DNA from 4 places in the Rhizobium sp. A37_96 genome. Region 4 is predicted to be linked to each of the others. Evidence: predicted binding sites of a transcription regulator. Region 4 holds the regulator's gene; each other region holds the start of a gene.
What was found. Region 4 encodes PhoB, which activates phosphate uptake and scavenging genes when phosphate is short. Its sites were predicted from a motif close to TGTCATNNANCTGTCAT; they were not measured.
Positions count from the first base shown of each region.

Region 1: olsB (l-ornithine N(alpha)-acyltransferase) is a predicted target of PhoB. The motif match lies at 1,025-1,041, and genes of this name have one in related genera.
Region 2: ACQZ6J_RS27655 (bifunctional 2',3'-cyclic-nucleotide 2'-phosphodiesterase/3'-nucleotidase) is a predicted target of PhoB. The motif match lies at 1,171-1,187, and genes of this name have one in related genera.
Region 3: phnF (phosphonate metabolism transcriptional regulator PhnF) is a predicted target of PhoB. The motif match lies at 1,635-1,651, and genes of this name have one in related genera.

Region 1 is NZ_JBNWDS010000002.1:304,193-307,153, forward strand. Features, by position in the region: gene ACQZ6J_RS07940 (ATP-binding response regulator) at 1-860, shown strand, start outside; gene olsB (l-ornithine N(alpha)-acyltransferase) at 1,090-1,968, shown strand; gene ACQZ6J_RS07950 (DUF5939 domain-containing protein) at 1,975-2,961, opposite strand, start outside.
Region 2 is NZ_JBNWDS010000015.1:57,577-60,537, reverse strand. Features, by position in the region: gene ACQZ6J_RS27665 (endonuclease/exonuclease/phosphatase family protein) at 1-559, opposite strand, end outside; gene ACQZ6J_RS27660 (PilZ domain-containing protein) at 772-1,131, shown strand; gene ACQZ6J_RS27655 (bifunctional 2',3'-cyclic-nucleotide 2'-phosphodiesterase/3'-nucleotidase) at 1,265-2,961, shown strand, end outside.
Region 3 is NZ_JBNWDS010000005.1:269,328-272,288, reverse strand. Features, by position in the region: gene ACQZ6J_RS16840 (class I SAM-dependent methyltransferase) at 1-756, opposite strand, end outside; gene phnF (phosphonate metabolism transcriptional regulator PhnF) at 855-1,613, opposite strand; gene ACQZ6J_RS16830 (extracellular solute-binding protein) at 1,837-2,961, shown strand, end outside.
Region 4 is NZ_JBNWDS010000002.1:423,294-426,254, forward strand. Features, by position in the region: gene pstB (phosphate ABC transporter ATP-binding protein PstB) at 1-170, shown strand, start outside; gene phoU (phosphate signaling complex protein PhoU) at 222-935, shown strand; gene phoB (phosphate regulon transcriptional regulator PhoB) at 966-1,649, shown strand; gene ACQZ6J_RS08540 (GcrA family cell cycle regulator) at 1,740-2,276, opposite strand; gene ACQZ6J_RS08545 (acetylornithine transaminase) at 2,702-2,961, shown strand, end outside.

The DNA of each region.
Region 1 (2,961 bases), 120 kb from region 4:
CCGAGGATGGATACGACCGGCGCGATACAGTGCTCAAGGGATCGCGCGTCCTGCTGCTGGCTCCCGAAGGCGCGGCGAGCACCGCCATCATGCGAACCATCCAGACCCTCGGCGGTCATTGCAAGCTGATCGGCGCCCGCGACATGGACGACCTGCTGCGGTCCTTCCCGATGGGCGAGGAGGGGATCTGGACGGATCTCATCGTCGATCATCGCATGGCGCCCTGGTACTTCCGCGAGGGAAGCGCGCTTGCCGTGCCGATGCTGCGCAAGATCTTCCTGGTCAATCCCGAGGAACGCAACACTCATCCGCTCGATCTCTTCGACGCCTGGCTCATCCGGCCGCTGCGCGAGCAGTCGTTGATCGATGTGCTGAGCGGCCGCATGCGCGGCATGGAAAAACGCGACGCCTTGATCGAGGCGGTCTCCGAGATCGGCATAACGACGCCGGAGGCCGAAGACCGCGCGCTGGACATCCTGCTTGGCGAGGATGATCCGGTCAACGCGATGCTGGTTCGGGCCATGCTCTCCAAGGCAGGCCACCGCGTTCGCCTCGTCGAGGACTTCGACGCCCTGCGCGCCCGGGCGGAAAATGCCGAAGCGCGGCCCGAAGTGCTGGTGACCGATTTCAACATGCCCGGCGGCACGGGTGCGGCCGTGCTCGCGGAATTGCGGGCCCACGAGCGCCGGCACGGCTTGCCGACGCTTCCGATCGTCGTGCTCACGGCGGATAGCCGCGACGCGATCCGCCGTCAGGCGCTGCTGGCCGGCGCCGATGCCGTCATCGTCAAGCCGGTCGACCCTGAAAGGCTGGCGGCGACGCTGCAGAGCCTGTCCAGATCGGTTTTCGAACGCGCCTAGGGCTTTTCCATCTTCCGGCGAAGTTAACGGAAGCCGGCTCATCAATGCCCGATGGCGGCCGGCGTTCGAATTCAACCTGCGGCAATTGCCGTCGCTAAATTGGGGACGGTGCGCCCATTGCAAATTTTGCAATGGGCACGCTTCTTGCTTTTAGCCAGGCTGCGTGTCACTTTCCTGTCGCATGAATTTGGTTTATGGCGCTATATCGGCCCGCAGGGGGAGAATCGCCATGTCCATCGAAATCTTGAATCGCGAAGCTCAGGGCGAAATGGTTCAGTCTTCAAAGGCAACGGTTGAGCCGGTTGCCAGCGATGTGCTTGGACGCATCGGAAATCTAGAAACGCGCCTTGCCCGCACAGCGCGCGAGATCGATGCGGCTCAGGCCGTACGCTACCGTGTTTTCGTCGAGGAGATGAACGCGCAATTGCCGGCTGACGCCATGCGCCGCCAGCGCGATGTCGACAGCTGGGACGCTATTTGCGACCACCTTCTGGTGCTGGACCGTTCGCTCGAGGGTGATCCGGAAGACCAGATCGTCGGCACTTACCGTCTGCTGCGTCAGGAAGTCGCGATGGCTAATGGCGGCTTCTACTCCTCGTCGGAGTTCGACGTCGACGCTCTGCTCGCCCGCCATCCCGACAAGCGTTTCATGGAGCTCGGGCGTTCCTGCGTCCTGCCCGACTACCGCAACAAGCGCACCGTGGAACTGCTGTGGCAAGGCAATTGGGCCTATGCACTGAAGCATGGCATGGGCGCAATGTTCGGTTGCGCATCCTTCCCGGGCATCTTGCCGGAGCAGCACGCGCTGGCCCTGTCCTTCCTCTACCACAATGTCGTTGCCAAGGACGAATGGGCCGTGAGCGCGTTGCCGTCGCTTGCCCGCAACATGGACCTGATGCCGGTCGAGGCCGTCAATCCGAAGAAAGCGCTGATGGCGCTGCCGCCGCTGATCAAGGGCTATCTGCGCCTCGGTGCCATGGTCGGCTCGACCGCGGTCGTCGATCATGCCTTCAACACGACCGATGTGCTGATCGTTTTGCCGATCGCCAGCATCTCCAACCGTTATGTGAACTATTACGGCGCGGATGCCGGTCGTTTCGCCAGCTGACGGGTATCAGGGGATCGCAAAAATATCGATCGCATCGGTGATGCCTCGAAGCGCGACGTGATGGGATTGCGGCGTGAGGCCGCGCCTTGTCATCAATTCGACCGCGCGAGGGTTGTCGAGCACCGAGCTGGTCGCGAATATTTCGCGTGAGGTGGCGAGATGCTGGACGCGGGACGCGATGTTGACCGTTTGCCCGAAATAGTCCTGCCTTTCATTCAGGCTCACGGCGATGCATGGCCCTTCGTGAATGCCGATTTTCAGCAGAAGATCGTCGCTGCCGCGCTCCTTGTTGAGGCTGAGCATGGCCTCACGCATCCTCATCGCCGCGATCAGTGCCCGGTCCGGTGTCGGAAAGGTGGCCATGACGGCATCGCCGATGGTCTTGATGACCGCGCCTGCTTCTGCCGCCACGATCTCGTGCAGGATGCCGAAATGGGTCTTGACCAGATCGAAGGCCGCGAGATCGCCGACCCTTTCATAGAGCTCCGTCGAACCGCGCAGATCGGTGAAGAGAAAGGTGAGGCTGGTGATCTTGAGCCGCTGGTCGACGTCGATGGTGTCCGTGCGATGGATGTCCCGGAATGTCTGGTTGGAGAGCAGGCGCTTGGCGGTCAGGAACGGCCGGCGTTGACCGAGCAGGCTGTGAAGAGCGTCGTTGGCGACGCAGATCGAAGGTAGCACGCGAAGGTCAGTGTGGTTCTCCATCATGACGCGCAGGGGGCCGGGTCGCAGTTCGATGGCCTCGCTGTGCCGGTGCATGCGGTCGAAGACGAGCGACAGAGTTTGCCGCTCTTTCGATGGCTCTCCCTTGATGTCGAGGAACTGCGCGGCATGGGTCACGGGCTCGAAGATGATGGTAAACTCCGCCGGCAACTGAAGCGATATGACGGCCTTCTCGCCGGGCGGCAGCTCCAGGGATTCCAGCACGAATTGATCGACCTTTTCCTCGTAGCCTTCCTCCGGAAGGTCGATCCCCGAACCCCAATAGATCTG
Region 2 (2,961 bases), on a different contig from region 4:
GCCGGTCGCCGTCCTGCTTCACCTGGCGGATAAGTTCTACAAGCGCATTCGCCTGATGGCGGCGCGCAGGCGTGTCGCCCTTGCCTTCCAGGTCACGCAGGCCATGCATGTGGGCGATGGTGACGGGATAACCGTGCCGATAATCGAACAGGCGGATGCAATGGGCGTTGCGCGAGCGCGGATGCGGCCCGTAGCCATCGGCGGAGAATTCACCATGAACGAAACCGGCAGCCTGGCCGATGACCGGACAGGTTCTGCGCACGAAGGTCGCCAGTCCGAATTCCGAGTCGAACCGCCGGTCGCCGTCGAAGAGGTCGCCCCGTGCGACGGGAAGAAAGAAGGCATCGTAAGCCGGCAAAGCAGCCTTCAGTTCCTCGAAAAGACTGGCGCGCTGCGGAAGCTCGACACCATGATCGCGGTAGACCAGCCATCCGGCATCGGCATCATGCGTGCGAACCACCTCCTGCAGGCACAGAACATCCGCATCGACATCGGCGAGATAGGGGATCAAAGGCTCATGCAGCCGGCCGCCCCATGCATTCAAGGAAACGATACGCAAATTCTGCACCCTTCAATAGTCACAGAGCCAAGCCACACGTCGCTCGCCGGGACGCACGACACCCGTAAAAACCGGCGATCCTCCGATTGCGTATACCGATCATGGTGTCGATTCGAGACGCCAGACTACAATTTTAGCGATCATGCTAAGCATCTCTCAATGCACATCTGCTATCCAAAAACGGAAAGAGATGCGCAAGCTGGGATATCACCATGCAACACTTTTCGAAATCTGTGTTCCAAGGCAATCTGAAAATCAAGTCGCGAGGCTCCTCCCGCCATCACACCCGGCTGATGGGACAGGTCCGATATTTCACCAAGCTCGTCACGGGTCGCGTGGTCGATATCTCCACGAACGGTATTGCTCTCGATCTTCAGGCGCCGCTCTATGCCGCGGCGGGAAGCAAGGTTCGCATCGAATGCGACGATATCGGCTTGCTGGACGGGTTCGTGCGCTGGGCCCATAACGGCCGCATCGGCATCGAGTTCGATCGATCCTCCAACGCCTCGGCAAAGGTCGCGTCCTATTTCCGCTTTTTCCACAAGGACATAAAGCCGGTTCTCAAACGTTGATCGAATGCCGGCGCATGTCGGCTCGATCCACAATAAGCTTGTCACATAACTGGTGCACACCTTCAAAAATCGTCCTAATCTCCCGCCCGCAAGAGATTGATGAACGACAGCCCCATCGTTGAAGGAGTGTTCCATGTCTTCCATTCTGGATTTGCCCAGCATGTCGCGCCGTTCCCTGCTGCAAGGCCTGAGCGCCACGGCGGCGCTCATCGTGCTGCATCCTTTCGCCGCTCGCGCAGCCGGCAACCAGGCGCATCTGCGGCTGATGGAAACGACCGACATTCACGTCAACGTCTTCCCCTATGACTACTATGCCGACAAGCCGAACGACACGATGGGCCTGACGCGCACCGCGACGATCATCGACAACATCCGCGCCGAAGCCACCAACTCGCTGCTGATAGACAATGGCGACGTGCTGCAGGGCAATCCGATGGGCGATTACATGGCCTATCAGCACGGCATGAAGGACGGCGACGTCCATCCGGTCATCAAGGCAATGAACACGCTCGGCTATTCCGTGGGAACGCTCGGCAACCACGAGTTCAACTATGGCCTCGATTTCATGTTCAAGGTCTTGGCCGGCGCGAACTTCCCGTTCGTCTGCGCCAACCTGACCAAGGGCCAGCTCGCCTCCGACCCGACGAAGGACGACCTGTTCTTCAAGCCCTATCTGATCCAGGAAAAGAAGATCAAGGACGGCGCCGGCAATGAAAGCCCGATCAAGATCGGTTTCATCGGCTTCGTGCCGCCGCAGATCATGCTCTGGGACATCAAGAACCTCGAAGGCAAGGCGCAGACGCGCGATATCGTCGAAGCCGCCAAGGCCTGGGTTCCAGTCATGAAGGCCGAAGGCGCCGACATCATCATCGCTCTCTCGCATTCCGGCATCGACGGCAGCGGCCCGAGCGACAAGATGGAAAACGCCTCGCTCTATGTCGCCGCGGTCGATGGCATTGATGCCGTCTTCACCGGCCACCAGCATCTCGTCTTCCCCGGCCCGAAGACCTGGGACGGCATCAAGGACGCCGATCCGGTCAAGGGCACGCTGCATGGCAAGCCCGCCGTCATGGCCGGCTTCTGGGGCTCGCACCTCGGCCTGATCGACCTGTTGCTCGAAAAGGACGGCAACAGCTGGAAGATCGTCGACTTCACCTCAGAGGCGAGGCCGATCTATCATCGCGACGACAAGAAGAAGGTCATCGCCGATGTCGCCGACAAGAAGGAAGTGGTGGAAGCGGCCAAGGTCGAGCATGAGGCGACACTCGCCTATGTCCGCACACCCGTCGGCAAGACCTCCGCGCCGCTCTACTCCTATTTCGCGCTCGTCGCCGACGATCCGTCGGTGCAGATCGTCAGCCAGGCGCAGATCTGGTACATCAAGGACATGCTGAAGGAGACGCAGTACAAGGATCTGCCGGTTCTCTCGGCTGCGGCGCCCTTCAAGTGCGGCGGCCGCAACGGCGCCGACTACTATACGGACGTCCCTGCCGGCAACATTGCCATCAAGAACGTCGCCGACCTCTATCTCTATCCGAACACCGTACAGGCGGTCGTCATCAACGGCGCGCAGGTCAAGAACTGGCTGGAAATGTCGGCTGCGATGTTCAACCAGGTGCAGCCCGGCGCCAAGGATGCGGATCTCATCAACAACGCCTTCCCGTCCTACAATTTCGACGTCATCGATGGCGTCACCTACCAGATCGACGTGTCGCAGCCGCGCCGTTTCGGCGATGACGGCAAGGTTCTGAATGCCGATGCAAACCGCATCCAGAACCTGCAATTCGATGGCAAGCCGATCGATCCCGCGCAGAAGTTCCTGGTCGTCAG
Region 3 (2,961 bases), on a different contig from region 4:
GTGCCTGTCGGCGATCGCGGATGCAGCATAGTCGGTTGCGGCTTCCAGCCTTCCCGCTTCTCTCGCCTCGATTTCGTTGCGAAGAAGAGTTCCCTGGCAATAAGCAATGGCTGGGAGGCGTGGCGAGGAGGCGCGGCTCCGCTCGGCTTTCGTTTCGATCACCACATCAGAGAAACCGGCGCTCTCCAGCTCGATGCGGATCAGTTCCTTGTCGTGATAGCCATGCGGCGTCCGCGCCAGAAAGCGCGGTGGATCATCCGGAAAAATCCTGGCGAGAGCGTTCGTGACGTCATCCGCGAAGATGTTTTCCTCGATGCGATCCCATACGTTGAACAGAAACCATCCTCCCGGCCTCAGGACTCGCCTTGCTTCGCGATAGGCCGACAGGCGATCCGGAAAGAACATCGCGCCGAACTGGCAACAAACGAGATCGAAGGCCGCATTTTCAAATGGAAGCGCCAGGGCATCCGCCTGCCGCCACGTTATGCGGTTATCCGGGGCCTGCCGAGCGGCGGCATAATCGAGCATAGGTTGGTTGAGGTCGGTGACGACATAGCTTGCATTGGCGGCTAGCCTGGGCGCCAACACTCGGGTGACGGCCCCGGTGCCCGCGGCAATTTCCAGGACGGCCCCTGGCGCCAGTAATGCCGCCCGCCGCACAAGATCGGCGGCAAACGGCTCGAAAATCAACGGCACCATGTAGCGGTCGTAGTTTTCCGGAATCGAGCCCGCGAATACCCTGTCCGTCTCCAACATCGCCATCACCCGCCACGTGCTTGACAGCTTTTCATTTTAGCACATGGCAGCCGGTGCGTCATTGCATCTCCGGGAGCGCATCGCACCGGGCCGATCCGTCAGCCCGCTTCGCCGCGCGCAAGCACGTCCAGAAGCTGGCTGGTATTGTCGATCGAGAACTGGACGCGCTCGCCCGGCCAGACCGACTCGGAATAGGAGATCGGCGTGCCCTTGAGATCGACGTCCACCTTCCTCAGCGCCACCACCGGCTGGGACATGGACTGGCTGAGCTGCTTCGCCTCCTCGCTCGTCGGCAGACGGACGATGATGTCGGTGCGCAGGCGGATATAGTCGGGTATGCCGTATTCGGCCAGAATGACGGTCACGCTTCGACCGCTGCGCCGCGCCTCGTCGAACCCCGGAAAGCGGCGAACAGGATAATAGGCGTGTGAATAGTTGATCGGTTCCTCGTCGGCGAAACCCCGCCTGACGATGTGGTAGACAGGCTCGCCATAGGGAAGCCGCAGCGCCTCCGCGATCGCCTCGGAGGCCGGAACCACCTCTTCCTGGATCGCCTGCCCGAGCGGCTCCCTGCCCTGATCGAGAAGGTTCTGCGAAAAGCGCGTGCGCTCCGACAAGCGGTAATCGAGGCGGCTGTCCCGGACAAAGGTTCCGCGCCCTTGCTCGACCAGCACGAGGCCGCGACTTTCGAGACGGGAGATGGCACGCCGGATGGTGTGACGCCCGACGCCGAAACGTTCCATCAGGTCGGTTTCAGTCGGAAGCTGCGCCTTGGGCGACAGGCGGCCGGTCAGAATATCCTCGGCAATATCACTCTCGACCTGTTGCCATTGCCCGTGCAGCGACTTTTTCTCCATGCCTGCCTTCCGAAATCATCATGTCATTCGAATGTCATATATCGGCTACAGCATCGCTTTTCAATCTCCACCCTGCCATCGAGATCCAACAAACGGCCGCTAAAGTCAATTTCATCATTAAACTCCTCGCATTTAGCCACGGCCCTGTTCATATGGGTGTCATTTGCCATCGCTAGATAAATATTCGGATGTTTTATTATTCATTCGGATATTGGGGATAAAGATGGTAGGGCTTAATCGTCGTCAATTTATCGCGGGCACGACCGCAGTCATCGGCACATCGATCGCCATGGCCGGTAAGGCCCGGTCCGCCGACGCGGCTATCGAGATCTCGAGCACCTGGGGCGCTGACAAACCGTTCCAGAAGGTTGTCGATGCCTTCAACGCAAAGCAGCTCGGCGTAACGGTGACAAACCGTTTCGACGGCGATTATGAAGCCGTGACCGCCAAGGCTGTCGCCAGCATTGCCGCAGGCCGTCCGCCGGCCATGATGGTCACCGGCTGGAAGTTCGGTTATTTCGCCAAGCGCACGCTTGCCGCCCGCGATCTGCGCGAGATCGATGCCGCAAAGGCGGAGGCAATTCTCGCCAATTTCCGCTCGTCCGTGCTGCCGCTGGTCACCATCGACGGCGCGGTCATCGGCCTCCCCTGGGCCATGTCCACGCCGATCACCTACATCAACAGCGAGATCTGGAAGGCGGCCGGCCTCGACCCGAACCTGCCGGAAACGCCGGATACGACATGGCTTTACGAGAACGCGCGCAAGCTCGATGCCGCGCTCAAGGGCAAGCACCCGACCTACCGCTCGCCGCTGTCGCTCTCCAACAACGAATGGACGAGCCAGTCCTTCATCCAGAATGCAGGCGGCTTCATCATCGATCCGGACGGCAAGCTGGCTCTGAACAGCCCGGAAGCGATCGCCGGCATGAGCGAATATTGCGCCCCCGCGCACGAGGGCCTGTGGCTGCCCGTCAGCGACAAGGAACAGACCGCCGCATTCCAGTCCGGCGCTCTCGCCATCTGCACGACCAGCTCGACGGCCGCCGTCACCTTCCCCTTCGGCGCGGCCAAAGCCGTTACGACCAAGTTCCCCGGGCTCGGCGGTCACGCGCGCAAGATGAACAGCGGCGGCAACTTCCTCGCCGTCTACACGCACAACAAGGAACAGGCGGAAGCCTCGCTTGCCTTCCTCGAATTCTGCGCCTCGAAGGAAGGTCAGGCGCTCTGGTCGCAGACCGGCTACCTCAATACGTCGGTGCACGACATTCCGCTGATCAACGAATACATGAAGCCCGCGGCCGCACAGCTGACGGATGGCCTGACCGCCGAGACGATCTGGCCCGGCAAG
Region 4 (2,961 bases):
ATTTCACGATCGTCATCGTGACGCATTCCATGCAGCAGGCAGCCCGCGTTTCGCAACGCACCGCAATGTTCCATCTCGGCCATCTGGTTGAGGAGAACGATACCGATAAGATGTTCACCAATCCCGACGATTACCGCACGCAGGATTACATCATGGGCCGTTTTGGTTGATGATGCTGCGCGCGCGGCTCCTTTCACACAGTTCACCTTGAGGATAGAAAAATGGTCTCCACTCACATTCTCTCTGCCTATGACGAAGACCTGAAGTTCCTGACGCGCCGCATTGCCGAAATGGGCGGCCTGGCCGAGCAGATGGTCAGCGACAGCGTCCGCGCACTGGTCAACAGCGACGCCGCTCTTGCCCAGAAGGTCATCTCGGACGACGTCGTTCTCGACCATGCGGAGCGCGAAATCGGCGACAAGGCGATCGTCACCATCGCTCGCCGTCAGCCGATGGCCGCCGACCTGCGCGAGATCATGGGTTCGATCCGCATCGCCTCCGATCTGGAGCGCGTCGGCGACCTTGGCAAGAACACCGCCAAGCGCGTCATCGCCGTGCAGGGCACCGGCGTTCCGCGTCGTCTCGCCCGCGGCATCGAGCATCTCTCCGAACTGGCGCTGAGCCAGCTGAAGGAAGTTCTAGACGTCTATGCGACCCGTTCGCCCGACAAGGCCGTCTCGATCCGCGAGCGGGACGAGGAAATCGACGCCATGTACACCTCGCTCTTCCGCGAGATGCTGACCTACATGATGGAAGATCCGCGCAACATCACCACCTGCACGCATCTTCTCTTCTGCGCGAAGAACATCGAGCGCATCGGCGACCATGCCACCAACATCGCCGAGACGATCTACTACATGGCGACCGGTGCCCAGCCCGAAGGCGAGCGCCCGAAGGACGATACCGCCAATACCGTCGGCGCGGTGACGGAATAATCTGGAAGCGAAAAAGGAGACCACAGGCGCATGGTTCCGAGAGTTGCTGTTGTAGAAGACGAGGAAGCGCTGAGCGTTCTGCTGCGCTACAATCTCGAGGCCGAAGGCTTCGAGGTCGACACCATCCTCAGAGGCGATGAGGCCGAGCTGCGTCTCCAGGAGCGCATCCCCGATCTTCTGATCCTCGACTGGATGCTCCCCGGCGTGTCCGGCATCGAGCTCTGCCGCCGGCTGCGCATGCGGCCGGAGACGGAGCGCCTGCCGATCATCATGCTCACCGCCCGCGGCGAGGAAAGCGAGCGCGTGCGCGGCCTTTCCACCGGCGCGGACGATTATGTCGTCAAGCCGTTTTCGACGCCGGAGCTGATGGCCCGCGTCAAGGCGATGCTGCGGCGCGCCCGTCCGGAGGTGCTCTCCACGGTGCTGCGTTGCGGCGATATCGAGCTGGACCGCGAAACCCATCGCGTCCACCGCAAGAGCCGCGAAGTGCGGTTGGGGCCGACGGAATTCCGCCTGCTGGAATTCCTGATGTCCTCGCCGGGCCGCGTCTTCTCGCGCTCGCAGCTGCTGGACGGCGTATGGGGGCACGATATCTATGTCGACGAACGCACCGTCGACGTCCATGTCGGCCGCCTGCGCAAGGCGCTCAACTTCTCCAATATGCAGGATGTCATCCGCACCGTTCGCGGCGCGGGCTATTCCATGGAGGCCTGAGCGGCAAGGCCCGCTCAGGCATCGACATAGCGGCGGAAACAGAAAACGGGCCTCAAGGGCCCGTTTCTTTTGTCTCGGCGATGATAGATCTCAGCCGCGTGGTTGAGCCGGCCGGCGCCGTTCGTGCACGGGCTGGTAGGCCAGGCGCTGATGATAGCCGCAATAGGGCGATGCATCCGGGCTCTCGTTGCCGCAGAAGTGGAAATCGTCCTTCAGCGGATCGCCGACCGGCCACTTGCAGGTGCGCTCCGTCAGCTCCGTCAGGCCGAGGCGACGGGAGATCGGGACGACGACGTTGGAAGCCGGACGATATTGGATTTCATTGACCGTATCGACGTCGATCTCTTCCTTCAGCATGGTCGCGCCCTGCTGCCGGGCAACCACCGTGCGCGTCGCAACGCGCGAGCCGAAGCTGGCAGGGCGAGGTGCCGTGGCGTTGCGTTTCGGCGTGCGGGCAGCGGTCGCCGTGCCGCCAGCCTTCGCTCGGCCGGGGAGGTTCAGGCGGTGCACCTTGCCGATGACGGCATTACGGCTTACGCCACCAAGCTGCGCCGCGATCTGGCTGGCGCTCAAACCTTCGGACCATAGCTTTTTCAGCTTCTCGACGCGTTCGTCTGTCCAATTCATGCCCTGTCTCCGCTGCCGCGTTTCCGATGGCAGAATCCCTCACCATTGCCTCGCATGGGAACGAGACGCGAAACGCTCTAAAATTGTGGTGACTAGTTCCGCCGCATGCAGTCTAGCAATTGGTTTTTAACCTAGTGTGAGGCTGACTCCGTGACAAGAGTCGCGGGAATCTTGTGGAATCGATTTCGAGGTTTTCCCCAACTTGCTGTCCGGGCGTGGCATTTCTGCAATAGGCGCTGCAGAACCCATCTCTTTTGGCCGGCAGCGCTTTCTCGCACCTGCTAAACCGCCAGTTTTGTTGACATCGCGGTGCAAAACATCAATAGTGCGCAAGCCGCCGCAAGGCGGCATTTTTGATTTTTTCGGGTCCGTTTCATCAAACGGAAGCGATTGGTCCTTAAAGTTGTGATCGAGGAGAAATGGCCATGGCAGAGACCGCGCCGCTTTATGATACCTACATGCGTGCTCCGCTGCGGTTCGAGCGAGGCGAGGGCGTCTGGCTGGTGACCGAAAATGGCGAACGCTATCTCGATTTCGCGGCTGGCGTGGCGGTCAATTCGCTCGGTCATGCGCACCCCCATCTCGTCGCGGAATTGAAGGCGCAGGCCGACAAGGTCTGGCATCTCTCCAACCTCTATGAAGTGCCCGGCCAGGAGAAGCTGTCGAAGCGCCTGACGGAAGCCAC